DNA from 3 places in the Paenarthrobacter sp. YJN-D genome. Region 2 is predicted to be linked to each of the others. Evidence: predicted binding sites of a transcription regulator. Region 2 holds the regulator's gene; each other region holds the start of a gene.
The links. Region 2 encodes Rex, which represses fermentation and respiration genes when NADH is low (regulators of the CRP and FNR family bind a similar motif). Its sites were predicted from a motif close to CTTGTGAANNNNTTCACAAG; they were not measured.
Positions count from the first base shown of each region.

Region 1 (10,244 bases), 2.2 Mb from region 2:
ACCTGCGGGCGGACCTGGCCGAAAAGCTCAGCCTGAAACGCAAACAACGCATCCCCCACGGCACTGACCGGCGCGCCAACAGCCCCTATAAAGAGGCCTTCAAGATCAGCCAACGTCCCGCCGAGGTCCAGGACCGGGCAGTGCCCGGGCATTGGGAAGGTGACCTCATCATCGGCGCCAACGGGACAGCGATCGGAACCTTGGTGGAACGCTCAACCCGGTTCACGATCCTGCTGCACCTGCCAGGGGACCACACCGCGGAAACCGTTGCCGCCGCGATGATCCGGGAGATGGCCTCCCTCCCGGATCACCTGCGCCGGTCGATCACCTGGGACCGCGGCACCGAACTGGCCGACTACGCAAAAATCCAGACCGCTCTCGATACGACGATGTACTTCTGCGACCCGCACTCGCCCTGGCAGCGCGGCACCAACGAAAACACCAACCGGCTCCTGCGGTTCTGGTTCGAGAAAGGCACTGACCTTTCAGTGCACACCCCCGAGGACATCCGCCTGGTCGCAGCGAAACTCAACCGCCGCCCCAGACCAACACTGAACCTCGAGACCCCAGCCAACCGGCTAAACCAGCTGCTACAAGCGGCCTAACCCCCAGCGTTGCTCCCACCAATTGACTTTGCCGTCCAAACATTGGCATTAACTGCCGCCTCGGCGCGCCTGAGACCCAGGTCACTCCACTGCCAGTCATCTTACAAATAATGGGCAAGCTCCGACTATGATTGATGGGTCGCCCTCGCATGCGGCAAGTAATAGGAGGCCCCCAAATGACCCCTGCAATGACTGCAGAACGCGAAATCCGCCTGTCCTTTTCCAGGGCGGACGAAATCCACGACGGACTCGAGCAGGCCGTGGATGCATTGATCAAGAACGCAGCGGCAGACGCCAACTGCGGCATTCTGGTGACCAGGCACGAGCCCGGCACCTACACCGTGGCGCTGGACGAATCCGTTCCCTTCGGTCAGACCCACGAAGTACTCGCTGCCTGATTGCCACCCCTGACGGCATCACTGGCAGCGACGCCAAAAACCGGGGCTCGTCCCCTTCCGCATCTACTACCCGCGGAAGGGGACGAGCCCCGGTTTCTGTTTAAGCTACGCCCGGCGGAGAGTGACGCCGTCGGACTTCATGAACAATTCCTTGCCCTCTTCGGTGACGCCGGGCCCTGAGTGCTCAAGCCACACAACGTTTCCGCTGCTGGAAACCTCCTCAACCCGACCGGCTGCGATGACGTGGGCGTACTTGACCACTTCCACCGTGTCGCCGGCCTTCAGCGTCTTCCAATCGGAAACCGTAGCCGAGTGAGCGTTTCGCCTGGACAGGACTGCTCCGCGTGCCTTCATTGAACTTCTACCCCTTTGTGGATGTTCTCTGTTGTGTATTGAGTTGTGAACGGTTGACCGTCAAGCCCACGACATCTTCGGCGTGGACGTGACGTACACCATAAGTTCTACTACATTTGCCACGCCCCGGTGCCTGCGTTGCGAACAAAGACCGGGGCGTGACAAATCTGCCCATGAAATGAGCATTTTATTCGACGTCAGGCCAAAATCCCGACGGCGGATTCGGCGGCCGCACGGACCGCGCCGGAGCCAACCAAACGGTCAGCCGCTTCGAGTTCGGGCGACAGGAACCGGTCGGTTCCCGGTCCCTGCACCACTTCGCGAAGCACCTCAAGTACTGCCGTGCCGGCAGGACCCGGGGTGAGTTCGCCGTCGGACATCTGCGTACGCATATCAATGGCGCGTGCGCTGGTGACGAGTTCGACGGCGAGCACGCGGCGAAGGTTCTCAACGGCCTTGCGAAGCTTCCGGGCTGCGTGCCAGCCCATGGACACGTGGTCTTCCTGCATCGCGGAGCTCGGGATGGAGTCCACCGATGCCGGTACGGCCAGGCGCTTGTTGTCCGAGACCAGGCCTGCCTGCGTGTACTGGGCGATCATCAGGCCGGAGTCCACTCCGGGGTCTCCGGCGAGGAAGGCCGGGAGTCCGTGCGAGCGGGCCGGGTCCAGCATGCGGTCCGTGCGGCGCTCGGCGATGGAGCTGAGGTCCGCAACAGCGATGGCCAGGAAGTCCAGGACGTACGCCACCGGGGCGCCGTGGAAGTTGCCGTTGGAGGTGACGCGGCCGTCGGGCAGGACCACGGGGTTGTCGATGGCGGCAGCAAGTTCGCGGGACGCCACCAGCGCGGCGTGGTCCACGGTGTCGCGGACGGCGCCGGCAACCTGTGGGGCACAACGAAGCGAGTAGGCGTCCTGCACCTTGGTGTCGTTGATCCTGTGGGAGGCAACGATTGGCGAGTTGGACAGCACACGGAGCATGTTGTCGGCGCTGGCGGCCTGGCCGGGGTGCGGACGCAGTGCTGCGTGGAGTTCCGGCAGGAACACCTGGTCGGTGCCCAGCAGTGCCTCGACGCTGAGCGCTGCGGTGACGTCCGCCGTCGCGAGCAACAGGCGGATGTCGGCGATGGCCATCAGCAGCATGCCAAGCATGCCTTCGGTGCCGTTGACGAGGGCCAGGCCCTCCTTCTCAGCCAGCGTGACGGGCTCGATGCCGTGCTGGGCGAGCAGCTCAGCAACGGGCGCCTTTCCGGCAACGCCGTAGAGCTCGCCGTCGGGGCCCGTTGCTTCACCTTCACCCATGAGGACCAGCGCGCAGTGGGACAGCGGTGCGAGGTCGCCGGAGCAACCGAGCGAACCGAACTCGCGGACCAGCGGGGTGATGCCTGCATTGAGGACGTCCACCATGGTCTGCAGGACCACCGGACGGACGCCGGTGCGGCCCGATGCCAGGGTCTTGGCGCGGAGGAACATGATGCCGCGGACCACTTCCCGTTCCACGGCCGGGCCCATGCCGGCGGCGTGGCTGCGGATCAGCGACTTCTGCAGCTGCGTGCGGAGGTCGTTGGGGATGTGGCGGTTAGCCAGGGCGCCGAAGCCCGTGGAAATGCCGTAGGCGGGGACATCGCTGGTAGCGAGGTCATCGATGTGGGCGCGGACCTTGGCGACGTTGTCCAGGGCTTCCTGGGAGATGGTCACCTTGGCGTCATGGCGCGCGACGGCGACCACGTCTTCCGGGGTCACGCCGCTGGAGCCGAGGGTGACGGTCAGGGGTTCGTGGGTAGTAATAGTCACTTTTGTTGCCTACTTCTCGTTCATGGGGATGCGGACGCCGCGTTCGTTGGCGACCTCGATGGCGCGGTCGTAGCCGGCGTCGACGTGGCGGATGACGCCCATGCCGGGGTCGTTGGTCAGGAGCCGTTCCAGTTTCTGGGCTGCCAGTTCCGTGCCGTCAGCGACGGAAACCTGGCCAGTGTGGATGGACCGGCCAATACCGACACCACCACCGTGGTGGATGGACACCCAGGTAGCGCCCGAGGATGCAGCAGTCAGTGCGTTCAGCAGCGGCCAGTCAGCGACCGCGTCCGAGCCATCCTTCATCGACTCGGTCTCACGGTACGGGGACGCCACGGACCCTGAATCCAGGTGGTCACGACCGATCACGATCGGGGCCTTGACCTTGCCCTCGGCGACGAGCTGGTTGAACAACAACCCGGCCTTGGCGCGTTCGCCGTACCCGAGCCAGCAAATACGTGCCGGCAGGCCCTCGAACTCCACCCGCTCCGCCGCGGCGTCGATCCACTTGTGGAGGTGCTTGTTCTCCGGGAACAACTCCTTGATCGCAGCGTCCGTCACCGCGATGTCTTCCGGATCGCCCGAGAGCGCGACCCAGCGGAACGGGCCCAAACCCTCGCAGAACAACGGACGAATGTACGCGGGGACGAAACCGGGGAATTCGAACGCACGGTCGTACCCGCCCTTACGGGCCTCGTCACGGATCGAGTTTCCGTAATCAAAGACCTCAGCTCCGGCGTCCTGGAACTCCACCATCGCCTGCACATGGCGGGCCATGGAAGCCTGGGCCTTCTTGGTGAACCCTTCCGGATCCGCTTCGGCTTCGGTGTGCCACTCGGCCACGGTGATGCCCTCCGGCAGGTAGGACAACGGGTCATGCGCACTGGTCTGGTCCGTGACCACATCAAAAGTGACTTCGCCGGCCTTGTGGCGGCGCAGCAATTCGGGGAAGACTTCAGCGGCGTTGCCCACGTAACCGACGGACCAGCCGCGGCGCTCGTCCTTGGCGGCCTGGACTTTGGCGATCGCGGTGTCCAGATCGGTTTCGACCTCGTCCAGGTACCGCTTACCCACACGCCGACGCAGACGGGACTCGTCCACATCAACAATCAAGCACGCGCCATCATTCAACGTCACGGCCAGCGGCTGGGCACCGCCCATGCCACCACACCCACCAGTCAAGGTCAGAGTCCCCGCCAAAGGCCCCTCCGAGGAACCCTCCGCAGCCGGGGCCGGGTGCCGGCCCTCCGCAGCGAGCTTATTTCCGACGGCGGCAAAGGTTTCGTAGGTGCCCTGCAGGATGCCCTGGGTGCCGATGTAGATCCAGGACCCGGCCGTCATCTGGCCGTACATCATCAGGCCCTCAGCCTCGAGCCGGCGGAACTCAGGCCACGTAGCCCAATCCCCCACCAGATTCGAGTTCGCCAACAACACCCGCGGCGCCCACTCATTCGTGCGGAAGACACCTACCGGCTTACCCGACTGCACCAGCAGGGTCTCGTCCTTCTCCATGGTTTCCAGGGTCCGGGTAATCGCATCGAACGCAGCCCAGGAACGCGCTGCGCGTCCCGTACCCCCGTAAACGACCAGGTCGTCCGGACGCTCGGCGACCTCGGGGTCGAGGTTGTTCATCAGCATGCGCAACGGCGCCTCGGTCTGCCACGACTTGGCAGTAAGTTCAGTACCCCGGGCGGCCTTGACCGGACGGGCACCAGTAGTGAAATCGGCGGGTGCCATGGTGACTCCTTCGTCTGTGGGAAGTGTGTGGTGGAAAGATCTTCTGCTTCTACTAAAGCCCCTTTACCAAGCGGCCGGAACGGCTTTTCGGGCGGTGCTGTCCGGGATTACAGACATGCGGATGCTCTCGCTTTCGCGCCCGGATGCGCGCATGCTGGACCCATGGCAACGTATCGAGTGTCCACCTTGGTCGCCGCGCCGCCGGAGCGGGTTTTCGACACCTGGACGGATCCTGACAGGTTTACTGAGTGGATCGGCGGCGTCACACGCGTGACCGATCTCGTTGGCTCCACCGACCAGGCCGGCAGCAGCTATACGGTGTGGTTCGGCCGGATGGCGAGTCCCACGGAAGTCATCGCTGCGGAACGGCCGCGGCACATCCGCACCCGCTTCGGCAACGCGATCCTCAAAGGGGAATCGGATGTCACGTTCACCTCGGAAAGTGGTGGCACGCGCATCCAGCAGCTGTTCGAAACACGCGGACTGGTGTCCACGGTGGTGGGACGACTCTTCGCCACGGGATCCTACCGGGGCAGTTTCCGGGGCGAGCTGGAAGCTTTCCGCGCCATGGTTGAACGCGACTCCCCCGGGCCGGGCAGCCGCTAGGGTGCATCGGCGCTTACTAAGCGTCAGCCCGCCGTCGGGCGACCATGGATCCGGACCGACAGTTCGTCGGCGGCTTTCCTGATCCGCGCGGCCAGTACGGGCCATTGCTCAGCCGGCACTTTGTCCTCCAGGAACGTGACGGCGACTGCCGCCGTCGGCCATCCAACGTGGTCAGTCACGGCGACGGCGATGGAGCCGAACCCGGGAGTGATTTCGCCGTTTTCCGTGGCGTAGCCACGCTGGCGCACCTGGTCCAAATGGGACGACAAGGCGGAGTACTTCATGATGGGAAACTCGACATCGTGCCGGGACGTGAAGGCCGCAGCGTTCGGGTAGAGGGCGCGGACCTGCGACTTGGGCAAGGCGGCGAGGATTGCCCGACCGGACGCGGTGAGGTGGCTGGGAAGTCGAACCCCGACGTCGGTCACCAGGCTTGGGCGGTTCTTGGCACGTTCTTCCACGATGTAAAGGACATCGCGGCCATGGAGCACAGCCAGGTGTGCGCTCTCGCCGATGACGTCAACCAGCGACGCCAGCATGGGGCGACCCAGCCGGGACAACGGCTCCTGCCGCGAATAGGCGGAGCTGAGTTCGAAGGCACTGATGCCGAGCCCGTAGCGCTGCTCCTCATGCAGATGGAGGACGAAGCCGTTCGCCTCCATAACGCCCAGAAGGTGGTAGACACTGGACCGCGGCAGGCCCAGTGCCGTGGCGATATTCGACGCCGCCATCGGCCCTCGCCGCGAAGCCAACAGTTTCAGGATGCGCAAGGTGTTTTCGGCAGCCGGGACTTTGGACGTGGCCTTGCCGGGCGCGGTGGGCGTGGTGGTCATGGTTCCTCGCTGCTGGGGGATCTTGAGGGGCGCCGGAGCATACTGTCCGGTATCCCGTACTCAAGCGTGCACCTTTCACAAGGCATTGACCAGCACCGGGCCGCCGGGAGTGTCCGGTATACCGGACACTCTGACGACGTTTTCCGACTGCCCGGAGGCGTTGCCGGCTATCCCTCGGCTGGGGAGGGACCCTTGCGGCGCAACAGGAACGTGATGGCTCCAGCTGCTGCCAGGACCAGTGCCACGATGAGGCCGATGGTCCAGCCACTCATGCCCGCAGAAGAAGCAGCCATCGGAGCAGCCGCCTCCTGTGACTGGGAATCCACCGATGTGGAGCCCTTTGCTGCCGAGGTCGTCGGCGGCACGGAAATGCTCGGTGTGGCGGACGGTGTTGCTGCGGGCTTTTCTACGGACTCCGTGACAGCTCCGGTCTCAGCAAGTCCGACGGCGGGAGCGTACTCGCGCGGCCACGGAATGACGATCGGGGCTGCTCCTGTTCCCGATTGCTGCGATGCATCAACGCTGCCGGCCGCAAGCTGCCCACCAGCGGCTTCAGCCTGGCGTGCGGCTTCAGCGGCCTTCGCAGCGTCAGCCGCCCTACCGGCGTCGAGGATTGCCTGGTCAGTGAGCCGCGACAGCTCTGCGAGAGCGGTGTTTACGGCGGCGGTATGCCGGGCATTCGCCGCGTCCTTTTCGGCAGCAGTGAACTGTTCGCTTGATGCAAATGCCTGAAGTTCCGCTCGCCCGCCCGCCATCGCTACGCCAGCAGCAGTCTGGAGCTCCGGAGAATCGAGCCTTATGAGACCGTCGGCCAATTCCGAGTTATCCAAGTACTGCGCGTCGGAGTGTCCGTACTCGAGGAAGTACCGGACATCTGCATGGTTGACGGACTTAACAGCGTCCTTAGCAGCCTGGACCACGTGCACGCCGCCCGCGGCCATGTGCTGGAAAGCACGCTGCCTGTCGTTAACAAAGGCTGCACTGTCCTGTTCGCTCGCGAGACCGTGACCATCGGCAATGAAGTCCTTGACGGCAGAGTTCCCACCCAGCAGAGCAGCCTCAGCTGCCTTCCGCACTTCAGGCGTACCCACCAATGCGAGGTCCAGTGTGGCCTGGCGGGCTTCCATGATCAAAGGATCAAGATCAGCTCCAGGGGCCGTTAGCGTCGACAGCAAAGCCGGAAGCTCGGCGGCGGCCTTTTTGAATGCAGCCTTGGCGGGCTCTTGGGATGCGAGCCGGGCTTTGTCTATGGCCTGCTTGGGCCAAGCCTGCGAGAAGCGATAGTCCCGCTCTTCCAGCAAGCGCCTCAGGTCGGTCTTCTTGGGGCCATCAACGGCGTGTCGCGCGTTCTCCAGAGCAGTCTTCGCGCGATCCGCCACGGCTGCCGAGCCAGCAGGGTTGGCTGCGATATCTGCCCTCACAGCGTCGAGTGATTTGGTGACCGTAGTCAATTTTTGGTCCTGCGCTGCGGCAACGAACTGACCGTAGCGCAGGTATGTAGCAAGGACTTCAGGGTCGTAGGTGTCCAGAGCAGCCTGCGCTCCGCGAGTGACGGCGGCAATGGGCGAATTGGTCAGGTAGGTTACTGCCTCACGATCCTGGCCCTGAGCGGTCTTTTGCCAGCCTTCGAGAACGAACTTCTCGACAGCCTCACTGCCGTTGTCCAGGCTCTTGGAAGCAGCCATCCGGATGGGACCCGAGTAGTTGAGGAACCGAGTGGCCGTTATCCGCAGGTCGAGATCCCAGGCGCCGGCCCAGCCCTTTGACAGGAAGCTAGTCATCACGCTGGGGTCGTTAGTGGCCAGTACCCTGACCGCGCTCTCCCTGACATTCTCGCTCCCCCGTGTCGTCAGCTCGGTGACCAGCTGCTTCCGGTCAGCTGCCAGCGCGACGTCCTGGCCGCCGTCGAGGAATGCCTGGACCGCGTCCGGCCCACCCACCAAGGCGGCAGCGGCGGCGGTGCGGATTGCGGGACCGCCGGTCTTCCAGAGCTCAACCACGCCAGCGGCGTCACTCACCCGTTCCACGAAAGGCACGGGAGCTTGCGAGGCGTTCGGAACCTCAAAATTCGGCACGTCATAGGCCTGCGCGGGTGCGGCAAAGAGCAAGGATGCCCCGGCCACTACGGCAACAACGGCAGCTGCCCAACGGCGTCGGGTAGCGCGGATTACGGAAATCATGAGTCCCCCAAGTAACAGATGCAAGAGTCAGCACAGAGTTCAAAGGGGGCGACGCGAAATGCGAGGGATGCCTGACCGTGTTGAAGAGCTGTCCGCGGTCATCATATCCGACCGGGAACTATGACTTTTACCACCCTCTGATGAGACCCACAGCATGGTGTCTGCGATCAAAGACACCAATCCCTCGTGAGTCCGATCACAAGGCCGTCAAAAGTGATCTGCTGGATAGCGATCCCCTCCCAAAGACGAGAAGGTTTTACTATGCAACAAACCAAGCTGGCTGTGGAGAGCTCTGTCCTCCAGGCCGCAGGTACGGCGCTCAGCCGAGGCCTCAACGTCCGTCACATCCGCTTCATGGCACTCGGATCCGCGATCGGCACCGGCCTGTTCTACGGCTCGGCATCCGCCATCCAAAAGGCCGGACCGGCCGTCCTGCTTGCCTACATCATCGGCGGCGCGGCCGTGTTCATGGTGATGCGCGCCCTCGGCGAAATGGCCGTCCGACACCCCGTGTCCGGCTCGTTCGGCCAATACGCGAGCCGCTACCTGGGGCCTTTCGCCGGTTTCGTAACCGGGTGGACCTACGTGTTCGAAATGGCGATCGTGGCAATCGCCGACGTCACGGCCTTCAGTATCTACATGGGCTTCTGGTTCCCACAGGTGGACAGATGGATCTGGGTGCTGGCGATCATCCTGTTCCTGGGCGCCATGAACCTGCTCAGCGTGAAGGTGTTTGGTGAGCTTGAGTTCTGGTTCTCGCTGATCAAGGTGGTGGCGATTATCGCCATGATCGTGGGCGGTGCGGCGATCATCGTGTTCGGTTTCCAAACGGGCGACGGCGGTGGCGTGGCACCGGGGCTGGGGAACCTCGTGAACCACGGCGGTTTGTTCCCCAACGGGTTCGAAGGGCTCCTGGCAGCGTTCGCCGTCGTGATGTTTGCGTTTGGCGGGATCGAAACGATCGGCATCACCGCAGGCGAAGCCGCCGACCCCAAAAAGGTCATCCCGCAGGCCGTCAACACCGTGCCCGTGCGGGTGCTCCTGTTCTACGTGCTGACTTTGGGCGTGCTGATGAGCATCTTCCCGTGGAACGAGATCGGCAGCAGCGGCAGCCCGTTCGTGCAGATCTTCGACGGACTGGGCATCCCGGCCGCTCCGCACATCCTCAACGCCGTGGTCATCACCGCCGCGCTCTCGGCGATCAACAGCGACATTTTCGGGGCCGGGCGCATCCTGTTTGGTCTGGCACAGCAGGGCCACGCACCCAAGAGCTTCAGCAAGATTTCCCGCCACGGCGTTCCGTGGATGACCGTGGTGATGATGGGTTGCATCCTGCTGGTGGGCGTCGTTTTGAACGCCGTCATCCCCGAAGACGTGTTCGTGCTCATTGCCTCGATCGCCACCTTCGCCACCGTGTGGGTCTGGGTGATGATCCTGGTTTCGCACGTCGCGATGAAGCGGGAGATCAAGCGCAAGGGCCTGCCGGCGTCGGAATTCGGCTCGCCGCTCTGGCCTGCTGCGTCCATCCTGACCATGGCGTTCATGGCGATGGTCATCGTGATCCTTGGAGTCTTCGAGGACACCCGGGTTGCGCTGTACGTTGGCGGAACCTGGCTGGTACTCCTGTTCGTGGCCTACAAACTGTGGGTCCGCGGTGGTGGCCTTCGCCGGGCCGAATTGGTGGACGAAACCGCCTGATTTTCCACGCCCGTATGACAGTTAATGCCAATGTTCGCGCGGC
Region 1 covers NZ_CP053549.1:1,261,831-1,272,074, reverse strand. The annotation lists gene HMI60_RS06035 (IS30 family transposase) at 1-605, shown strand, start outside; gene HMI60_RS06030 (hypothetical protein) at 782-1,003, shown strand; gene HMI60_RS06025 (hypothetical protein) at 1,109-1,357, opposite strand; gene hutH (histidine ammonia-lyase) at 1,555-3,147, opposite strand; gene HMI60_RS06015 (urocanate hydratase) at 3,157-4,884, opposite strand; gene HMI60_RS06010 (SRPBCC domain-containing protein) at 5,047-5,490, shown strand; gene HMI60_RS06005 (IclR family transcriptional regulator) at 5,514-6,323, opposite strand; gene HMI60_RS06000 (ALF repeat-containing protein) at 6,491-8,503, opposite strand; gene HMI60_RS05995 (amino acid permease) at 8,765-10,201, shown strand.
Region 1: a site for Rex is predicted at 8,687-8,706, ahead of HMI60_RS06000 (ALF repeat-containing protein). Genes of this name have one in related genera too.

Region 2 (10,244 bases):
TGGCCGCCGACGATCCGCCGGACAAGCTCAGCAACTGTACCGCGGAGTAGGTCGGGCCAATGCATGGTGCCCAGCCCAAACCGAACGTGAGTCCAAGCAGCGGCGCACCCCACAGTCCGGCCGGCGGTTTGGCGTGGATCTTGGCATCACGCTGAAGCCAGCCGAAGCCGCCCATGAACACGACGCCCATGACGATCACCAAAAGGCCCAGCAGCTGCGTGATCCAGGCGTTCTGCGGGCCCGTCAGCAGTGTGCCGAGCTGGCCGAACGCACCACCCAGGAGCACGAAAATTACGGAGAACCCGAGGACAAACAGCCCGATCCCCGCCAGCATCCGGCCACGCCGCTGCTTTTGCAGGTCGACGCCGGTCAGCCCGGTGACGTACCCCAGGTACCCGGGTACCAACGGCAGCACGCACGGCGAGAGGAACGAAACCAGCCCGGCCAGCAATGCGACCGGCACGGCCAGCAGCAGGGAACCGTTGAGGATGGTCTCGGCGAAAGGACTGTTCACGGCGACTACTCGGCCACGGCTGAGGTGATGAGGGCCTTCAAGGTGCTCTTTTCAATCTCGCCAAGCACGCGGGAGGCAACTTTGCCTTCCTTATCAAGGACCAGGGTTGTGGGGACAGCACCGGGCGGAACGATGCCGGACACGGACAGCAGCACGGACCCGTCCTTGTCGTTGAAGCTCGGGTAGGTGAGGTTGAACGTCTTGTCGAAGGCCTCAGCGGTGGCCTTTTCATCGCGGAGGTTCACGCCGAAGAACTGGACGCCCTGGTCCTTGAATTCCTGGTGCAGCGCTTCAAGCTGCGGCGCTTCGATCCGGCAGGGAGCGCACGCAGCAAACCAGAAGTTCAGGACCGTGACCTTGCCCTTGAGGTCCTCGGGCTTGACTTCATTTCCGTTGAACAGAGTGCCCTTGAGGGCTACGGGCGCTGCACGGTCGGCTTTGGCGAATTCCGTCACCGAGCCGTCGCCGGCCACGTAGTTCTTGTTGTCGCCCGCCTTTGCCTGCTCAGCAAGGGAGTCCTTCTGGGCGCACGCGGAAAGTCCCATGGTCAGTCCCGCCAGCAGGACACCGCCGGCGGTAAGAACGCCTCGACGTGAAAGGTTGTTGTCCATGTCTTCCTATGCCCCCGGAGTGCTGGCCGCACCGGGAAGCAGCGCGGCGGCAGGTTCGCTGTACTCAACCCGGATAATCCGGCCGTCGTCGTCGAGCGTCAGGGACGTAAGCGACGTCAAAGTGCATTCACGTTTACGGGGATCGTGCGCCAGGCGACGACCCTCAGCCGTGAGCCGCGTCGACCAGATCGGCAGCTGGTGGCTGACCAGGATGGCCTCGGCGCCGTCCCCGCCAAGTTCGATTGCCTTGACGCGGGCATCCTCAACTGCAGCCAGCACGCGGGCTGCCTGCTCCTTGTACGGCTCGCCCCAGGAGGGCCGCATCGGATTCCGGAAGTAGAACCAGTGCTTGGGCTTCAGGAACTCACTCTTGGTGGGGTGGAGTCCCTGGAAGTGGTTCTCGGCTTCAATGATGCGCGGCTCGACCGTGATTTCGAGGTTCAGTGCTTCCGCCGTCGGCATGGCCGTCTCCTGGGCACGCGTCAACGGAGAGGCCACCAGATGGACTATCTTCGCACCCTCGGCGGCGCGGGCAACAAAGTGGTCGGCCAGCATACGGGCCATCTCCCGGCCACGCTCGGAGAGGTGGAACTCCGGCAGGCGACCGTAGAGGACGCCGTCGGGATTGTGGACCTCGCCATGGCGAAGCAGATGGACAGTTGCTTGGGGCATGTTTACCAGTTTCTCAAAGAAGCGGGGCGATCCGAAATCTTCTACCGCAAGTAGAACTCAAAGTTTTCCGTAAATGTTCCGTGGAGTTGGAATAAAAGATGCATATGCATGTTTATACTAGACACGAAGCTCGGTTGACGCTTCAAGCAATTGGTTCAACCGGGCAAGCACGCAGTACCCTCCACTACCTATAGGAGCAACAACCATGATGACCCTCCCCGCTTCCGTCACTACCGGCACCTGGACCCTCGACGCTTCCCACAGCGAGATCGGCTTCACCGTCCGCCACGCAGGCATCAGCAAGGTCCGCGGCCAGTTCAAGGACGCTTCGGCCACTTTGGAAGTCGGCGAAACCCTGACGGACTCCAAGGTCTCCGCAACCATCCAGACCGCCAGCTTCGACTCCGGCGATGTCAACCGCGATGGCCACGTCAAGGGCGAAGACTTCTTCGACGTCGAGAAGTTCCCGGAAATCACCTTCGTGTCCCGCCACGTCAAGGCCAACGGAAACAGCTTCGACCTCGTGGGCGATCTCACAATCAAGGGCGTCACCAAGGAGGTCTCCATCGAGACCGAATTCAACGGCGTTGCAGTAGACCCGTTCGGCAACACCCGCGCAGGCGTCTCGGGTGAAACCACCATCAGCCGCAAGGACTTCGGCCTTACCTGGAACGCAGTCCTCGAAGCCGGTGGCGTCTTGGTCAGCGACAAGGTCGTCATCAACCTCGAACTCGCGTTCATCGCTCCGGCCGCAGCCTGATTCCAGAACACCCCGGACGGCGTCCCTGCCCAGCTTCGCGCTGCAGGGGCGCCGTTTCGCATACACATGAGTCACCCGGCCATTGTTCGGCAAACACCCTGTATTTAGCTGCGAGTTGGCTCGGAATTTCCTATGCAACCTTCAACCTGCGGTCTACAGTGATGCCATGAGTACCCCAGATGAAGCACCTCAGCCACAGCAGCCCGGCGCCCAGCCACCGCAGCCAGGCAATGTTCCTCCTGCGGGCTACCAACCTCCCGGCGGTTACCAGCCACCCCAAAGCGGATCTGTTCCGCCAGGTGGCTACCAAGGGCAGCAAGGTTACCAACCTCCCCCTGCCTACCAGCAGCCGGGACAACCCGCCTACACAGCACCGGCCGGCCCGAACCCCGCACCGCCCGCCGGACTCGGCTATAACGCACCTCCGCGGAACGTCTTCGGTTTGGACTTCAACAACATCGCCCAGAGATTCCGTGACACCACGGGCGTCCCGAAGACCCTCACCACGTCCTACTGGCTGTGGATTGCCGCAGCGGCACTGGGCGTCATCGCCAACTTCGCCAATATCTTCATCTACCGCGACTACTTCGGAGCCCTGGCCATCGGGACGGGGATCTTCAACTTCGTCTTCAGCATCATCATGGCCGCCGTCTACGCCTTCATCGCCATCCGCATGAAGGAGGGCGCCCGGTGGGCCCGGCTGGTCCTCTCCATTTTGGGCGGCTTCGCGGTCTTCTCCCTGCTGTTCCTCCTGATCACTTTCAACCTCGGGCTGCTCAGTTCAGCGGCCGCTGTTGCCGCAGCAATCATGATGTGGCTCCCGGAATCGCAGAAACACTTCGTTTAGCACTTGCTGAGCATGAAGGCCGCGGCCGGATCCCCTGGGATTCCCGCGGCCTTCATCATGAAGACGTACGCCAACATGATGATTTTCCCTGCCCTCTTGAAATTCCTGCGTGTGGTATGCAGCGGCGCGGGACCCTGGGGGTACGGTGGAAGCAGAACCACGCTGGGGGCAGGGTCACTTTGCTGATCCCGGCGGCCGTACCTGCAGTCGAACAAGCAAAGGAATGCCATGAGCAACCCTCCATACCCGCCGTCGAACCCGGGCGACTCCAACCAGCCTGAGCAGCCGGGCACGCAGCCCGCTGCACCACAGTACGGCCAGCAGTCCCCACCGCCGGCAGCTCCGCAATATGGCCAGCCTGCAGCACCGCAGTACGGCCAGCCTGCAGCACCGCAGTACGGCCAGCAGTCCCAGCCGCCAGCGGCCCCACAGTACGGCCAGACCGGCGCTTCGCCCTATGGCCAGGCGCCCCAGTACGGTCAGGACACCAACTGGCCGAGCCAGCAGCCGGGTCCTGCCACAGTCCCGCAAATGGTCAACATCGCCTTCTGGTTGATTGTCGGCGCAGGCGCAATCTGGCTGATCTCCATCCTTATTTCCATGGCGGCACTGAACGACCCCTCCTTCAGGAGCATGTTCGAAGACCAGATGTCGGCCGGCGGCGCCGCGGATGTCCGCTTTGAAGACGTCCAGGGCTTCATCGTCGGCGTCATGATTGCACTCGGTGTCATTGGTGCCGGCCTGTACGCACTCGTTGCCATCAACGTCCGCAAGGGCAAGAACTGGGCTCGCATCCTCGGCACGGTCCTCGCCGCGCTCTCGATCTTTGCCCTCGTGCCGCTCAGCCTGGCGACGCTTTCAGCACTGCTCGGAATCGTAGCGATCGTCCTGCTGTACCTGCCGGCGTCGGCTCCGTACTTCCGCAAGACACCGCAGTTCGGAAACCCGTACCAGACTCCCTCCGGACGCTAAAGCGACAGGGTTCCAAACACACCACTACGGGCGCGGACCCGGCGAAGGCTAAACAGCCTGGCCCGGGGTCTGCGCCCGTTGTGCGTGGTAGGCAAGAATCTGCAGCTCCGTGGCCATGTCCACTTTCCGCAGATTCACGTGCGGCGGAACTTGCAGGAGCACCGGCGCAAAGCTCAGGATGCTCCTGATGCCGGCGGCAATCACCCGGTCACACACTGCCTGCGCCACCGTGGCCGGCAGGGCAAGCACCACCATGTTCGTGTGGGTTCGCTCCAGGACCCGCTCAAGTTCGGCTGAGTCGCTGACGCGCAGCCACCCTACCTCGTTGCCTATCACCATGGGGTCCGCGTCGAAGATGGCTACGACGTCGAATCCCCTGGACTCGAAGCCGCCATACCGGGCCAGGGCCTTGCCGAGGTTGCCGGCACCGACGATGGCGACTTTCCAGTCATGGGTCAGACCCAGCGCCGCGGCGATGTGACGGCTCAAGTACTGGACTTCATAGCCGACCCCGCGCGTGCCATACGAGCCTACGTATGAGAGGTCCTTGCGGAGCGTGGAGGAACTGACGCCTGACGCCTCGGCCAGCGCTTCGGAGGAGACGCGCTCAACTCCTTCGGCCAGGAGCGAGTTCAGCGCACGCAAATAGAGGGTCATCCGGGCCACAGCCGCGGGCGGGATCTGCTTAGCCGCAGGTTCGTTGTCCCCGGATAGTGCTTCCGCGGACGGTTCCAGCGCAGTCACGGTATTCTCCATTGCGTCGCTTTGTTGTTCCACTCTATGACCCCCGGGCCGGACTCAACAAAAGCCGCTACATACGGGCAAGGCCACCCTCAGCCCTCCAGGGCCTTCTTCAAGGTGCGGGTCAGCCGGGCCTCGTCGATCTTCCAAAAATCGCGCTGGACACCGTTCACCAGCACCACCGGAATCTCTTCCGCGTAGCGCTCCTGAAGTTGGGGATCGGCGTCGATCCGCTGTTCAGACCAGCTCAAGCCGAGGCCCGCAGTAACACGTTCGACGGCGGCGCGGGCGTCCGTGCAGAGGTGGCAGTCAGCTTTGGTGAGGAGGACGACGTCGGGAGTAGCCATGTGATTAACGGTAACCGCCCCGCGATCCTCCCTCACACCCCCCCCCCCTCAACCCAACCCTCCCTCACACCCCACCCCCTTCAACCCAACCCTCCCTCACACCCCACAGGTAAGGGCGTTCGAGTGCGCCCTCAACGCGGGGTACCCGCCATTGACTAGACTCAAGGCATGCCCGAGGAGAAGAATGTCGCCGTTGCCGCTGCTGCCCAAGCGCAGAAGCACAGCGGCGAAGCTGCTTTCTTCGACGTCGACAACACGTTGATGAAGGGTGCGAGCCTCTTCCACGTCGCACGCAAAATGTATGAACGCAAAGCTTTTACCTTGCCGCAAGCGGCCGGGTTCGCCTGGAAGCAATTTAAGTTCGTGATGCGCGGCGAGAACATGGAGGACGTCCATGCCGTTCGCGACTCGGCCTTGACCCTGGCGGCCGGCATCACCGTAGATGACATCAAAGCCCTGGGCGAAGAGGTCTACGACGAAATGATCGAGTCCCGGATTTGGCCCGGAACGAAGGCTCTCGCAGAGCAACATCTCAGGGTGGGCCGTAAGGTCTGGCTGGTGACGGCGACGCCGATCGAGGTTGCCACCGTAATTTCCACCCGGCTCGGGCTCACCGGCGCATTGGGGACCGTGGGTGAAGTGCATGAGGGCATGTACACGGGGAAATTGGTCGGAGACATCCTGCACGGACCGGCCAAGGCGGTCGCCGTGCAGTTGGTCGCCGACCGGGAGGGCCTGGATCTGGACCACTGCTGGGCCTACAGCGATTCCGCCAACGACATCCCGCTTTTGACAATGGTGGGGCACCCCGTCGTCATCAATCCTGACGCCAAGCTGCGACGCCATGCCCGCGACAACAACTGGCCCGTATACGACTTCCGGTCCGGCCGACGCGCGGCAACCCTCGGCCTCAAAGCCGCCACCGTCGGAGGGGCGATCTACGGCCTGTGGCGCGGCTTCTCACGATTCCGCGGCCCCCGCCTCTAGCGTCGCCAAACCCTCCCTCACATCCCCACTGCTTGAACCAAACCCTCCCTCACATCCCCACTGCTTGAACCAAACCCTCCCTCACATCCCCACTGCTTGAACCAATCCCTCCCTCACGTCCCCGGATGAGGGCAGACCCGCCTGTGGATAACTTCTGCGCTCACAGCCGGATCCGGGTAACAATGCCGTATGCAGATACCGAAACCCGTTCCGTCCCAGCTGGGATCCGCTCCGTTCACTCTTGACGAGGCCAAGGCTGCCGGTCTCGCGCCGCGCAATCTCTGGAACCGCGTCAGCATTGAAGCAGTGAGTAAAGGTATCTACCGGCCGTCGGACTGGGACTTCGACCTTGAAGCAGCTGCCCGATCGCTCTCGGTCGCGAGTCCAGGGGCCTGGATTTCGCACGTCACTGCCGCCCGGCTGCACGGCTTGCCGCTCCCTCCGTGGCTCGCCGATTCCAATGAGCTGCACCTGAGCAAGCCTCGAAATCTGCCGGCCGTGCGGCGAAAGGGCGTCTCCGGGCATAGCGTCGTAGTGGCGGAGAGCGAGGTCGAGTTGGTCCGAGGGTTTTGGATCAGCACCCGGTCCCGGACCTGGCTGGATTTGGCCCGCATATTGCCGTTGAAGGAACTCGTCTGCGTCGGAGACCAACTCATCCGCGTACCCAGGCCCGAATTTGAACAACGGGACACAGCGTTTGCAACCATTGCTTCCCTCCGCTCGATGGTGGAGCTCCACAAGAACCTTCAAGGTGTTGTGCGGGCTCGGGAAGCAATCGACCTGATGCGGGTAGGCGCTGACTCAGCCCCCGAGTCGCTGCTTCGTCTTGCGATGCTTGACGACGGTCTTCCGGAACCCGAACTGCAACTTCGGCTCCGGCCGGCCGATCCCCTTTCCCCTTCTGCCGACCTCGGTTACCGGGAGCGTCGGATCGCTATCCAGTACGACGGCGGCCATCACCTCGCGGAGGAGCAGATCTTTAGCGATCGGCGCAGGGATAAAGCGTTCGGGGCTGCCGGGTGGACGGTTCTCATCTTCGGGAAGGACGACCTCGCAGACAATTTCGCAAACGCTACCCGGCAGATAAAGAGGGCGTTGCGGCAAGGATGGGTAGACCCCGCAGTCCGTTCCGGCTTCGCACGGCCCCGGACGTGAGCAAGCGCCACACCCAAACCCGCGGAACGTGAGCAAGCGCCACACCCAAACCCACGGAACGTGAGCAAGCGTCACACCCAAACCCGCGGGATGTGAGCAAGCGTCACCACCAAACCCACGGAACGTGAGCAAGCGTCACACCCAAACCCGCGGGATGTGAGCAAGCGTCAGGGATGCAAAAATGCCCGCCACCTCGAGAGGCAACGGGCATTCACGCTTGATGAAGTATCTCTACTTCTTATTGCGGCGCTGGTGGCGAGTCTTGCGAAGCAGCTTGCGGTGCTTCTTCTTGGCCATACGCTTGCGGCGCTTCTTAATAACTGAACCCACGAAAGTTCCTTACAAACTAGAAGTTCCTGTCTGTTGGAACACATCCGCGGAAGCAGACAAGTACAACTGACAGATTCTTACATTGACGTAAAACGTTCCTTAACAGAGTACCGCTTCAAAGGGGTACCCCATGACCACGGTCCGTTGGACGGACCCCGGCAGCCTCAGGCGGTCTCGGATTGTCCGTCCACCACAGCACCTTTGAGGTACTGGGCCACGGCTTCTTCGGGGACCCGGAAGGAGCGGCCAAACCTGACGGCCGGCATTTCCCCTGAGTGGACCAGGCGGTACACGGTCATTTTGGAAACACGCAAGACGTCGGCCACTTCAGCCACCGTCATGAATCGCGCATTCGAGAAGTTGGTCTCCGCGGACATTTCCCATATTCCTTTGCTCTCAGCCGACTAGGACACCCCCAGGAAACGGTGTGACGATGCTGAGCCATCAAACAACCATGTGCTAGATACTCTAGAGGCTGATGGGGCCTATGTGAAAGCCTTTCGACGAAGTGGGATACTACTCCCCCGAGACTTCCCGGCGCTTCCGGGCTGAGGCCGCGAGCTGCTCCAGCACCGAAGCGGTGACATCCCATTCCATGCAGGCATCAGTAACGCTCTGGCCGTACACGAGCTCCTGTTCACCGGCCAACTGCTTGGCAACATCCAGGTTCTGCGCACCGCCCACCAGGAAACTCTCCAGCATGATGCCGGCAATCGGGGAGGAAGCACCTGCTTCGAGCTGGGCTCCGATCTCCAGGGCGACCTCTGCCTGGCGGTGGTGGCTCTTGCCGCTGTTGGCATGGCTCGCATCAACGATCAAGCGCGGGTTGAGTCCCTTGGCCGCCAGTTTCGCGGAAGCCGCTGCTACATCGTCCTGCGAGTAGTTCGGTCCCTTGCGTCCGCCGCGGAGAATCACGTGCGTGTCCGGATTGCCGGAGGTCGCCACGAGGGCCGCCCGGCCGTCGTCGTCGATTCCCAGGAAGGCCTGTTCAGCGGCCGAGGCGCCGCAAGCGTCGATGGCAACCTGGAGGTCGCCGTCGGTACCGTTCTTGAAGCCGATCGGCATGGACAGGCCCGAGGCGAGCTGGCGGTGGATCTGGCTCTCGGTGGTGCGGGCACCGATGGCACCCCACGAGACCAGGTCAGCCATGTACTGCGGGCTGATGGGCTCCAGGAATTCGGTGGCTGTGGGCAGGCCCAGGGCGGTGACCTGCTTCAGGAAACCGCGGGCGGCACGAAGGCCTGCAGCGATGTCGTGGCTGCCGTCCAGGTGGGGATCGTTGATGAGCCCTTTCCATCCGACGGTGGTGCGCGGCTTTTCGAAGTACGTACGCATCACGATCAGCAGGTCTTCCTTGTGCTTCTCGGCCTGGCTGACCAAGCGGCGGGCGTATTCAAGTCCGGCTTTGGGATCGTGGATGGAGCAGGGCCCCACGATCACCAGCAGGCGGTCGTCGACGCCGTCCATGATGGCGCGGACCTGGTCACGGCCACGGTCGACGACGGCTGCTGAGCGGGCGTCCAGCGGCAACTCGGCGATGAGGTCCTGCGGGGCCGGAAGTGGCTCGAAGCGGGCAACCCGCAGGTTGGAGGTGGCGGGCTGCGCGGCGTCCGTTGCGGCTGCGGAATCGAGCGCTTCGATGGATTCGGGGGCGGTGCTGGTCATGTCTGGGTCCTGTCCGGGATACGGAGCGGGCCCCTTTTCAGAACCCGCCGGATATGGCGAAGGGCAGAGAATCATCTCTGCCCTGTTGGCTCTGAAGGAAAGTTGGATGCGTGTCAGTTAGACGCGGGCCCCTCCAGAGCCAACGAAAAATACGCATACCAACGGTTTGTCATAGCCACACCATAACCGCGCCCGATCAAACCCGGCAAATCGTGTTCATCATGATGACAAAAGTTTGCGCAGGAACTGCAACTGCTTGATCCAGTGGTGTTCCTGGCCGCCTTCATGGTTGTTGAAGCGGTAAACCTCGATGTCCTTGGCGGGCTCGCTGCCCTTCGCCCGGGAATCAGTGCCGTAGTTGTTGTAGCTCGCGAACACCGTGGACGGCGGGCAGATATCGTCCATTTGGGCTGCTGAGAACAGCGCCGGGACGCTTGCCGCCCGGCCAAGGTGGACGCCGTCGAAGTAGTTGAGCACCGCCAGCATGGGCTCGTAACGGTCGCGGTGGCGGCCCAGGAAACCGGCGATCTCCGGGTACGGACCACGCGGGGCGATGTCGATGGCGCGCGGGAAGTCCTGTAGGAAGGGGACGTCGGGCAGCGCGGCTATGACGCCGTCGAGCCTTCCGGCCGTCAGCCCGGCA
Region 2 covers NZ_CP053549.1:3,417,801-3,428,044, forward strand. The annotation lists gene HMI60_RS15775 (cytochrome c biogenesis CcdA family protein) at 1-514, opposite strand, end outside; gene HMI60_RS15780 (TlpA disulfide reductase family protein) at 520-1,125, opposite strand; gene HMI60_RS15785 (histidine phosphatase family protein) at 1,132-1,797, opposite strand; gene HMI60_RS15790 (YceI family protein) at 2,006-2,557, shown strand; gene HMI60_RS15795 (hypothetical protein) at 2,724-3,404, shown strand; gene HMI60_RS15800 (hypothetical protein) at 3,633-4,376, shown strand; gene HMI60_RS15805 (redox-sensing transcriptional repressor Rex) at 4,425-5,132, opposite strand; gene HMI60_RS15810 (glutaredoxin family protein) at 5,210-5,464, opposite strand; gene HMI60_RS15815 (HAD family phosphatase) at 5,633-6,451, shown strand; gene HMI60_RS15820 (DUF559 domain-containing protein) at 6,641-7,606, shown strand; gene HMI60_RS15825 (30S ribosomal protein bS22) at 7,838-7,936, opposite strand; gene HMI60_RS15830 (helix-turn-helix domain-containing protein) at 8,101-8,313, opposite strand; gene HMI60_RS15835 (3-deoxy-7-phosphoheptulonate synthase) at 8,453-9,601, opposite strand; gene HMI60_RS15840 (acetylxylan esterase) at 9,821-10,244, opposite strand, start outside.

Region 3 (10,244 bases), 1.9 Mb from region 2:
GTCTAGGAAAGGGGCCGGACCTGATCTCCAGGACCGGCGGCGACAAGCGGAGGTAAGCGTGGCGAAAGCAGCACCGGCAGAACAATTGAAATTGCTTGAACTGCAGGGGCTGGATGCCAAGCTCAAGTCGTTGGCGGGCCGCCGGAAGGTGCTGGAAAACGATCCCCGCATTACTGACCTGACGGACGCCCTCAGTGTGGCCAACGGTGAACTCGGGGCGGCCAAAATCGCTGTCCATGACGCCGAAGCCGAACTGCGCCGCGCGGAAGCCGACGTCGAACAGGTTGCGTCCCGCATCGAGCGCGATGAAACCCGGCTGAACAGCGGAACCGGGTTGTCCAAGGACCTGGTGGCGCTGCAGAACGACATCGCCTCGCTGAACAAGCGCCGTTCGGACCTTGAAGACGTTGAGCTTGAGATCCTGGAGCGCCTGGACACCCTGCGTGAACGCCAGGCTGCCCAGCAAGCCATTGTTGACGACATCCAGGGTTCGTTCGGCAGCATCCGCTCTGAACTGGACGAAGCGATCGCGGAGATCGCGGCCGAGGAGACAGTGGTTCGCGGGCAACGGGCTGTATTCGCCGAGGCGCTGGACCCGGGGATGCTCGCGGTGTACGAAAAGACCATCGCCAAGCGTGGAGTCGGTGCTGCCCGGCTGTTCCACGGAAAGTCCGAAGGCTCGGGGATGATGCTCAGCCCAGGTGACCTTGCCGAGGTCAAAGCCGCAGCGGAGGACGACATCGTTTTCTGCCCGGACTCCGGCGTCATCCTGGTCCGTTCAGCGGAGTGGAACTGACCTGACCCGGGCACGGCCTTAGTTGGACAGAATGATGTTCAGGGCGTGTGGCTTCCGGGCGGTGCCCTCAACCAGTTCGGCGGTCCGGATTTCGCTGGCGGCCTTCAGGAGCTGATCCGGAGTTTCCGGAGCCTTGCCGCGCCTGGTCAGCAGATGCCGTGCCAACTCACCCCTGGTGTGCTTGGCGAAGTGGCTCACCACGGTGCGCTTGCCGTTCGCCTCGTTGAACACATTGACGTTCACCGTCTGTGCGGCCGGGGGAGCCCACGCTGCGGCGTAGGTGCTGGAGCGGCAGTCCACCAGCAGTTCGCCGTCGACCCGCTGGGCGAGGGCGGCGTTCAGCTGCGGCTTCCAATAGGAGGCGAGGCGTCCGACGTCGGGCAGTGCGGTTCCCATCGACAGACGGTAGGCGGGCACGTGGTCACCAAAGCCAATGGCTCCCCACAAAGCGGAAACAACCAGGATGGACTCCGTCGCCTTGCGGCGCTGGGCCGGCGTCATGGTCTTGAAGCCGAGGGCGTCGTACAGGACTCCCGAATAGACCTGGTGCGCGGGAGCCGCGGGTTCGGCGTGCAGCCGGGTATTACGTTCGACGTCGTCCCGCAGCGAGGCGCCGACGCCCAGTAACGCCAGGGCGTCCTCGTGCGCGCTCACTGTCCCCAGAGCTTCAAGGACCTTGGCCCGGTACGGGTTCAGTTCCGGGAAGCTCAGCGACTCCCATTCGATGGCAGGTCCTTTGAGGGCGGGGGTTTTGCCTTCTGAGGGCGGCAGGAGAATCAGCACCAGTCGATATTACCGGTGACTTGGGCCGTCCTGGACGCCGGTAGACTGTACGGCGGATGGGTTGACCAGGCGGCCGCGCGTCACGAAAGTGGCTCGAGGAACGTCCGGGCTCCACAGAGCAGGGTGGTGGGTAACGCCCACTCGGGGTAACCCGCAGGCCAGTGCCACAGAGAACAGACCGCCTGCGTCCCGGTATTGCACCGGGGCAGCAGGTAAGGGTGAAACGGTGGTGTAAGAGACCACCAGCTCCCTGGGTGACCGGGGAGGCTAGGTAAACCCCACCCGGAGCAAGGCCAGACAGGACACGTTCGAGGGCTGCTCGCCCGAGTGTCCGGGTAGGCTGCTGGAGGGCGTCGGCAACGGCGTTCGTAGATGGATGGCCGCCTCTCCCTTTCCGGTAACGGAAGGGGATGACAGAACCCGGCGTATCGGTCAACCCATCCATTTATGACTCCCTGAATGACGGGCGTGTGAGTGATTTCACGCCTCCGGGACGACCATGCCCCGGCCTTCCCGCCTAGAATGGTTACTGAACGTAGATGTTCTGCCGCCGGGACTGCGTTCGCAGCCGGCGGATTTTCTTTGCTCTCGTTCAAGGCGCTGTGGGTGGACCGAAGCCCGCCGGCGCATGTGCCGCAGGACTACTCCGGGCGGCCGCCGCCATCCGCATACGAGGACGTATGTGGTTGACCCAAGGAAGGTAGTTCTGTGAGCCAGACGTCAGATTCTTGTCTTGATAAGTGGATGGGCCGGGAGGCTCTCGCCGAGGCCATGATTCCGGTGATCGGCCGGTTGTACCGGGAAAACAACGTGGTCACCAGCATCCACGGCCGGAGCTTGATCAACAAGTCCACCATGAACATCCTCAAGGCCCACCGCTTTGCACGCCGGATGAGCAACCACGAGCTCCTGCTCGAGGAGACGGCACCCCTGCTGAACGCCCTTTCCGAGCTGGAGCTCGGCGCAGCAGCCATTGATATTGCACGTTTGACCGAAAAGTACCGGGCAGAAGGCAATGGCGCCTCCCTGGACGAGTACTTGCGCTCCGAGCTCGCCGAGATCGTTGGCAAGCGCGGCGCTGACGACCGCACCAGCACCGACGTCGTTCTTTACGGTTTCGGGCGTATCGGCCGTCTGCTGGCCCGCATCCTGATCGAAAAGGCCGGTGGCGGCCACGGCCTGCGCTTGCGCGCCATCGTGGTCCGCAAGGGCGCCGACAACGACCTCGTGAAGCGCGCGAGCCTGCTGCGTCGCGACTCCGTTCACGGTTCCTTCGAAGGCACCATCCGCGTGGATGAGGAAGCCAACACCATCACCGCCAACGGCGTCCAGGTACAGGTCATCTACTCGGACAACCCCGCAACTGTTGATTACACCGAGTACGGAATCAAGGACGCCCTGGTGGTCGACAACACCGGACGCTGGCGCGACGCCGAAGGCCTCTCCCAGCACCTGCAGAGCAAGGGCGTTGCCCGCGTCCTGCTGACGGCGCCGGGCAAGGGTGACCTCAAGAATATTGTTCACGGCATCAACCACCGCGACATCAGTGACGACGACAAGATCGTCACCGCCGCATCCTGCACCACGAACGCCATCACTCCGGTGCTGAAGGCCATCAACGACAAGTTCGGCATCATTCACGGCCACGTCGAGACGGTTCACTCGTTCACCAACGACCAGAACCTGATCGACAACTTCCACAAGGGTGACCGCCGCGGACGCTCCGCTGCGCTGAATATGGTGATCACGGAGACCGGTGCCGCCAAGGCAGTGGCCAAGGCCCTTCCCGAACTCCAGGGAAAGCTGACAGGCAACGCCATCCGTGTACCCACCCCGGACGTCTCCATGGCCATCCTGAACCTCAACCTGGAGAAGGGCACCACGCGCGACGAGGTCAACGACTTCCTGCGTGAAATGTCGCTGCATTCCGATCTCCGCAAGCAGATCGATTACATCGATTCTCCCGATGTAGTCTCGACGGACTTCGTCGGCTCCCGTCGGGCCGGCATCGTCGATGGCCTCGCCACGATCTCCAACGACAAGAACCTCGTGCTGTACGTCTGGTACGACAACGAGTTCGGCTACTCCTGCCAGGTTGTCCGTGTGATGGAAGAAATGGCCGGCGTGAACCCGCCGTCGTTCCCGGCCCGGGATGTCATCGCTCCCATTGCCGTACTCGAAACGGCCGGCGCCTAGGTCCGCAGCAGTTAACACGGGTTTCCCGGCCGGGTCACTGGAAACGGCCGGGAAACCTGACCAGAATGGGTCTCATGGAAAACGAATCAACGATGGAACATGAGACCACCCTGGAGCACGCCCTGGACGTCGCCAAGGCCAACCATAAGCAAGCCCAGAAGCTTCTGGACCAAGCTGTTGCGGCCAATGCTGCCGGGGACGTCACCGACGAGCGCGTGGAACAACTGCGGGGCCTGCTGGCTCTTGCCGCCGAGGACCTCCAACGCGTGACGCGCGAGCAATAACCGGCTCTTTCACCCTCTGTGTAGTGTGACTTCTCCTACACATTGTGGATACCGACTCTGACTGTCGGGGCCGTGTCCTACGCTCGTAAGACACTGCCTGCCCCGTTGGATGGAGTCCCTTGAGCATCACCTGGTCCGCCTATAAACGCGCCCGCCGCCGTTCCCGTCAAGCGTGGGCGGTTCTGGCACTGGCTGCCGCTACCATTGTCGCCGGGCTGTCCTGGTTCTTCACCGTGGGCCAGTTTGAAGCAGCTCAACCTCCGCAGTCCGGCCCCAGCGAAGCTCCGGTTTACAACCCCGAATGGATGAAGCCTGTGCGCGGCGCGGCGGCGGTCGTACCCGAAAAGGCCTCCGAGGCCCTGGACCATCTGCCGGTCAAAGGGCGGGCACCGAAAACGGACTATGACAGGGCCGCCTTTGGACAAGCGTGGGCCGATGCGGACCGGAACGGTTGCGACACCCGCAACGACATCCTCCGGCGCGACCTGAGTGCAGTCAAGTTCATGGACGGCTCCTCCTGCAAGGTGGCCTCCGGAACGTTGGACGAACCCTACACGGGAAGGCAAATATCCTTCACTAGGGGCCAGGACACCAGCTCCGCCGTGCAAATCGACCATGTGGTGGCGCTGGCCGACGCGTGGCAAAAAGGCGCCCAGCAGCTGACCATCCAGCAGAGGCAGACCCTCGCCAACGACCCGCTGAATTTGATTGCGGCGGATGGTCCGGCAAACGTCAAGAAAGGGGCCGGCGACGCCGCGACGTGGCTGCCGGCCAACAAGAACTTCCGCTGCCACTACATTGCCCGGCAGATCTCGGTGAAGACGGCCTACCGGTTGTGGGTCACCCAAGCGGAGAAAGACGCCATGAAGAGCGTTCTATCTTCCTGCCCGGATCAGCAGACGATCTACAACGCCAGGTGACCATGCCCGAGTTGCCAAGTGCCGCCGTCGTCGATTCTCTCCAGAACTACGCGCTGAAGTGACGTTTCCCGCGGGAGCTTCTCCAGGTCGTGCATGCCGCGCTGCCGGAAGGTGAAGTACACGGCATCCGTGGCTGCGTCCGTGCAGCGGTCCACGGTAAAGCGGCGGGCAAATGAGGCGATGTTGCTCTCTGGCAGCTGCTTTGCCAGATAGGGATCGAGCATCCACGAGTCACAGGTGGCCACTGCCACCGGCTTGTCAGGAAAGTGGCGTGCGAAGAAATCCCGGGCCTCTGCGAAACTCTCGTCCACCAAAGCGGGGGAGAGCCCGCCGTCTTCGGGGATATGCACACCCAGCACCCAGCCCGAGGCGTAACCCTCATCAGGCACCAGATGGAACTGCAGCCTGCCGAGCCTGAAAAGATTGCCGGCCATGTGCAGCGTCAGCCAGGACCAGGTGTCGAGCCCAAAACGCCCATGGACCCGGCGGTTGATCCGCATTTGCAGTCCGACGTCTGCCAGGGACGCAGCGGAGACGTCCACGCCGATTCCCAGGCCGGCATGATAGTCGTGGACCGACGGGGCGAAGCGAAGCAGTGCTTCTATCCAGGTCGCTTCCGATGCACCCTCTGCCGTGATGCTGTGCAGCGGAAAAGTTCCCAGCCTGCCCTGCAGGGCGTCCAACGCGCGGACGACGTCCGCGGCCGGGGGAGTGGCCAGCAGACGGGCGCACTCCGGCGCGTCCTCGGCGCTGATGTCCAGGAGTTTGAACAGCTCGGCGTGCGCGCTGGTGTCCATGGCCCTAGTGTCCGAAGGGATCGGGATCGACGCCGGGCATCCAGGTCAGGCCGGGCTTGCCCCAACCGTTCTTCTTGGCCTGCTTCATCGCTTTCCTGGCATAGCGGTCCACCAGGCGGTTGACGTAGAGCTTGCCGTCCAAGTGATCGTATTCATGTTGAAGAATCCGGGCGAACCAACCGGTCGCTTCAAATTCCACGGGGTTGCCGTCGCCATCAAAACCCTGGACCCGGGTCCAATCAGCACGTTGCAAAGGGTAGTACTCGCCAGGGAAGGACAAGCAGCCTTCAACGTCCTCGTCAGGATCCGGAAGGGCACCGGAAACTTTGGAAAGCGTCAGGACCGGGTTCACTACGACGCCTTGAGGCGGGACGTCGTCGTCGTTCTCGTACTTGTAGACGAAGATGCGTTTGCCAACGCCGATCTGAGGGGCGGCGAGGCCCACACCGTTGGCGGCATCGTTCGTCTCGAACATGTCAGCGATCAGGGTGCGCAGTTCGTCGTCGAAAATTTCGACTTCGCTGGCCCGGCGGTGCAAAACAGGTTCGCCCCAGATAGTGACTGGCAGGACGGTCATGTCAGTTCTTCCTTAGTGATCGCTATGGTCCGGGGCGTACCGGATCGGGTTAAAAGCAAAGGCCGCACCGGGTTACCGGTGCGGCCTTTGTGGAAACCGGCTCTGCAGCCAATCTCGGTGGGGTGAGCTACGGGGGTTGAACCCGCGACCTCCTGGACCACAACCAGGCGCTCTGCCAACTGAGCTAAGCCCACCATGTGCCTTTTCGGGCTAGTCCGTTGGACCGGCTTTCCTCGAAGGCAACGACAAATAGCTTACCTGCTGTTTTGGGGTGCAAAGTCCACTTTTGCCGGTTTTGGCGAAAAAACCTTCAAAAATGGCGCAGATCACACCGGATTGCTGGATCCCAGGGTTTCGGCGCTGGCCATGATGTCCTTGGAAATGCGCTGCGCCGTTGCGGTATCGGGCCCCGGAGCGGCGACGAACACTGCCTCGCGGTAGTAGCGGAGTTCGTCGATGGAGTCCTTGATGTCACCCAACGCGCGGTGCCCACCGTGTTTTGCGGGCGACTGGAAGTAGGCGCGCGGGAACCAACGCCGGGAGAGTTCCTTGATGGTGCTGACATCGATAACTCGGTAGTGGAGGTGCTCAACAATGTTCGGCATGTCCCGGGCCAGGAACATCCGGTCCGTTCCCACGGAGTTTCCACCCAAGGGGGCTTTGCGGGGATCCGGGACCCACTTCTCGATGTACTCCAGAACCTGGGCTTCGGCCTCAGCCATGGTCTTTCCGTGCGGGAGCTCATCAAGGAGCTTGGATCGGGTATGCATGTCCCGCACAAAGTCATTCATTTGTTCCAGTGCGGCATCATCCGGCTTGATCACGACGTCCACGCCGTCGCCAAGGATGTTGAGCTCGGAATCCGTCACCAGGGCGGCAACCTCGATCAGGGCGTCGTTCTTGAGGTCCAGGCCGGTCATTTCGCAGTCGATCCAGACGATGCGTTCATTAGTAATAGGCACGCGCCTAGCCTATCCTTCAGCCGGTTCCAAGTGCTCCGATGGTACGATTTTTGAGCGCAGCAGTGTCGTTTCTTCCTGCTGCGGAAGCCCCGAAGACGCAGAACTTTTGTCCCGAATTTACCGGGCGAACGATTGGATGACGACTACATGACGGTGCCCGTACCCGCCGCCCAGAAGGCAGGGACAGCAGCGCCGACGGCGGATGCTGCAGCCAGCGAGGTAGATAACGCACGTTCGCCGCTGATTGCCGGGTTCATCGGTTCGATGTTCATGGTGTTCGGTTCCTTGGGCGTTGGTTGGCTGGCTCCGGTATCCGAACTCAGGCGACTGCCGCTTTTTATTTGGATGCGTACCGAAGGCGCGGGCGTCGCTCTCTCCATCGTTCTGCTCGCCATTGGTGGAATGCTGCTGGTCCGGGCCTGGCTGCGTCTGGGCCAACGGGTCCGGGTGTGGGGGCTGGAAGCGCGCAAGGCCACGCTCCAGGCCGTTGTGGCGTGGGGACTGCCCATGATGTTCACGGTTCCGCTTTTCAGCAGGGACGTGTACGCCTACATCGGCCAGGGGCGTCTGATGGTGGAAGGCATGAATCCGTACAAGAACGGGATCTCGGCCCTCCCTAATTATTTCCAACTGGGTGCCGACAAGATGTGGACGGAAGCGCCGGTCCCTTATGGGCAGCTGTTCTTGTGGATCGAGCAGTTCGTGGTGTGGGTGACCAATGTCCAGCCCGAAGCCAGCATCATGCTTTTCCGGATGGTGGCTTTGGTGGGCATCGTGCTCTGCATCATCTACGTACCCAAGCTGGCTGAACTCCACGGTGTAAATCCGCATCGGGCACTGTGGCTGACAGCGGCGAATCCGCTCTTCCTGACCAACTTCATTGCCAGCGTCCACAACGACGCCCTGATGATCGGTCTCGCGCTGGCAGGTCTCTACTACTGCGCTACGCGTCGTGTGATTCTTGGCATCGTGCTGGTCACGCTCTCGATTTCGGTCAAACCGATAACCATTGTTTTCCTGCCGTTCATTGGACTCTTGTGGGCCGGCAAGGGCGCCTCCTGGCCGCGGAAATTCCTGTACTGGTTCCTGACGGCCGGCATCAGCTTCGGGCTGCTGTACGCCCTCAGCCTGGTCAACGGTTTCGGATTCGGCTGGATCAACGGTCTTTCCGCTCCTGGCAGCATCTGGATCTGGTACGCCCCAGTGGGGCTGATCGGCTTGGTTGTGGCCTCGATTTTCAATGTCTTCGGCCTGGACGGTTGGGGCATGGCGAAATGGGTTTACGACGCCGGCAAGGTCCTGATGGTTGGAGCCGTCGCCTGGCAGATCTTCCGCGGCGACTACGACCGCTTGATGCGTCGCCTCACGCTGGCGTTTGCAGCCATCGTTATCCTGGCACCCATGATCCAGTCCTGGTACGTGGTGTGGTTGATACCGCTCTTTGCCGTTACGGGTATCCGCAACGACTGGCAGGTCAAGGCCGTCTACTTTATCGTGTCGTTCTTCATGGTCTACGCCATCTCCGACCAATTGGACGTCTTCCCCTACCTGCAAAGCGAAGACCTGGGCCTGGCGCTCACGCTGGCCAGGAATGCGGCGGCCATTATTGCGCTCCTCTTTGCCGTCTACCTGATCTTTGTTGACCCGAAGACCAAGAGCCTGTTCCGCAAGCGCGACGAGCCGGGGCTGCGCCCCATCATTTGAGCAGCCGAGTGGCCTCCCTGGCGGACAAGGGGCTCAGGGCTTGCGCGTTCTCCTGGACGAATCCACGGACCCAGTCCGCATCGGTCTTGCTGAACTCCCGTAGTGCCCAGCCGATGGCCTTGCGAACGAAGAATTCTTTGTCCGCCAGGTTTGCCGTGATGGCTTGTGCCAGCAGGACCCGGTCAGTAGCTGATTTCGCGCCGAGCTGGGAAGTGATGGCTGCTCTGCGGATCCACATGTCTCCGTCTTCGGCCCACCTAAGCAGCACCGGGGTCATGGTGTCCCGATGGGCCAACAGCAGGGCGCAGATCCGGTGCGATACGCCATCAACGAGGTCCCACCAGGCACCCGTCCGGATGATTTCTTCGTACACGGGCAGCATGAGCAGATCTTCCTTGACCATCCGCAAACCGGTGAGGTCAATGGCCGCGTAGCGCTCCTCACGTGCCTCTGCTTCCCGCCACAGTGTCAGGGCAGCACTGCGCAAGTCTTCCGGTGACGTCGGTGGGAATGCCTTGGCAGCCGCTTTTACGATTCTGCGCACCCCAGGCACTGTGACGCCGTATGAGGGCATTTCTGACTTCATGTACGCCTGTGCGCCACGTGCGCGCTCCGGGTCGGCCTCGGAACGCAGCTTTAAGCGAATGGACTCAACGAGTTCAGTAGTGGACATGCCCCAACTTTAGGGTCGTTGGCGGCAAGGGCGAACCTTTGGTACCAACCCCGCAGGTTCAGTACAACCAGTACCACCACGACCGGTACCGGCACTGTCGGGGCCCGCCCTTGTCCGGAGCACTTGGCCGGCATCCGCCTGGACGGCCGGATGCCGGGCGGACATTTCAAGCGCCGGCACCCACCAGTTCGCCGGTTGTTGTGTTGACCAACAGGGAACTGTCGCCACCCGTACCGTCAAGCCCTGCGGGTACAGTTTCTTCCTCCGGGGGAGACTGCTCCTCGTCTTCGCCCTCCCAGTCGCTGCGATTCGCGGGATTGCCGGAGTCATCCACGGAGGGACCCGAATCTACAGGTGCCGAGGCTCCGTTCATCCGGGTGAAGTTGGCAGAGCCCCACATGAGGTCGTGGCCAACAGATTCGGCATCGATCTCGGCCACATGGTAGACGCGGCCCTCGTGCTCCCACTGCCGTAGCCGCAGCTTCCCGACGACCAAGACCCGCTGGCCTTTCTTGATGCTGCAGCCCACGTGGCCGGCAAGGTAACGGAACG
Region 3 covers NZ_CP053549.1:946,931-957,174, reverse strand. The annotation lists gene HMI60_RS04480 (zinc ribbon domain-containing protein) at 59-796, shown strand; gene HMI60_RS04475 (YaaA family protein) at 815-1,579, opposite strand; RNA gene rnpB (RNase P RNA component class A) at 1,637-2,023, shown strand; gene HMI60_RS04465 (glyceraldehyde-3-phosphate dehydrogenase) at 2,288-3,775, shown strand; gene HMI60_RS04460 (hypothetical protein) at 3,850-4,059, shown strand; gene HMI60_RS04455 (HNH endonuclease family protein) at 4,179-4,979, shown strand; gene HMI60_RS04450 (acyltransferase domain-containing protein) at 4,964-5,776, opposite strand; gene def (peptide deformylase) at 5,781-6,353, opposite strand; tRNA gene HMI60_RS04440 (tRNA-His) at 6,472-6,547, opposite strand; gene orn (oligoribonuclease) at 6,680-7,315, opposite strand; gene mptB (polyprenol phosphomannose-dependent alpha 1,6 mannosyltransferase MptB) at 7,463-9,019, shown strand; gene HMI60_RS04425 (DNA alkylation repair protein) at 9,012-9,692, opposite strand; gene HMI60_RS04420 (single-stranded DNA-binding protein) at 9,859-10,244, opposite strand, start outside.
Region 3: a site for Rex is predicted at 2,047-2,066, ahead of HMI60_RS04465 (glyceraldehyde-3-phosphate dehydrogenase). Genes of this name have one in related genera too.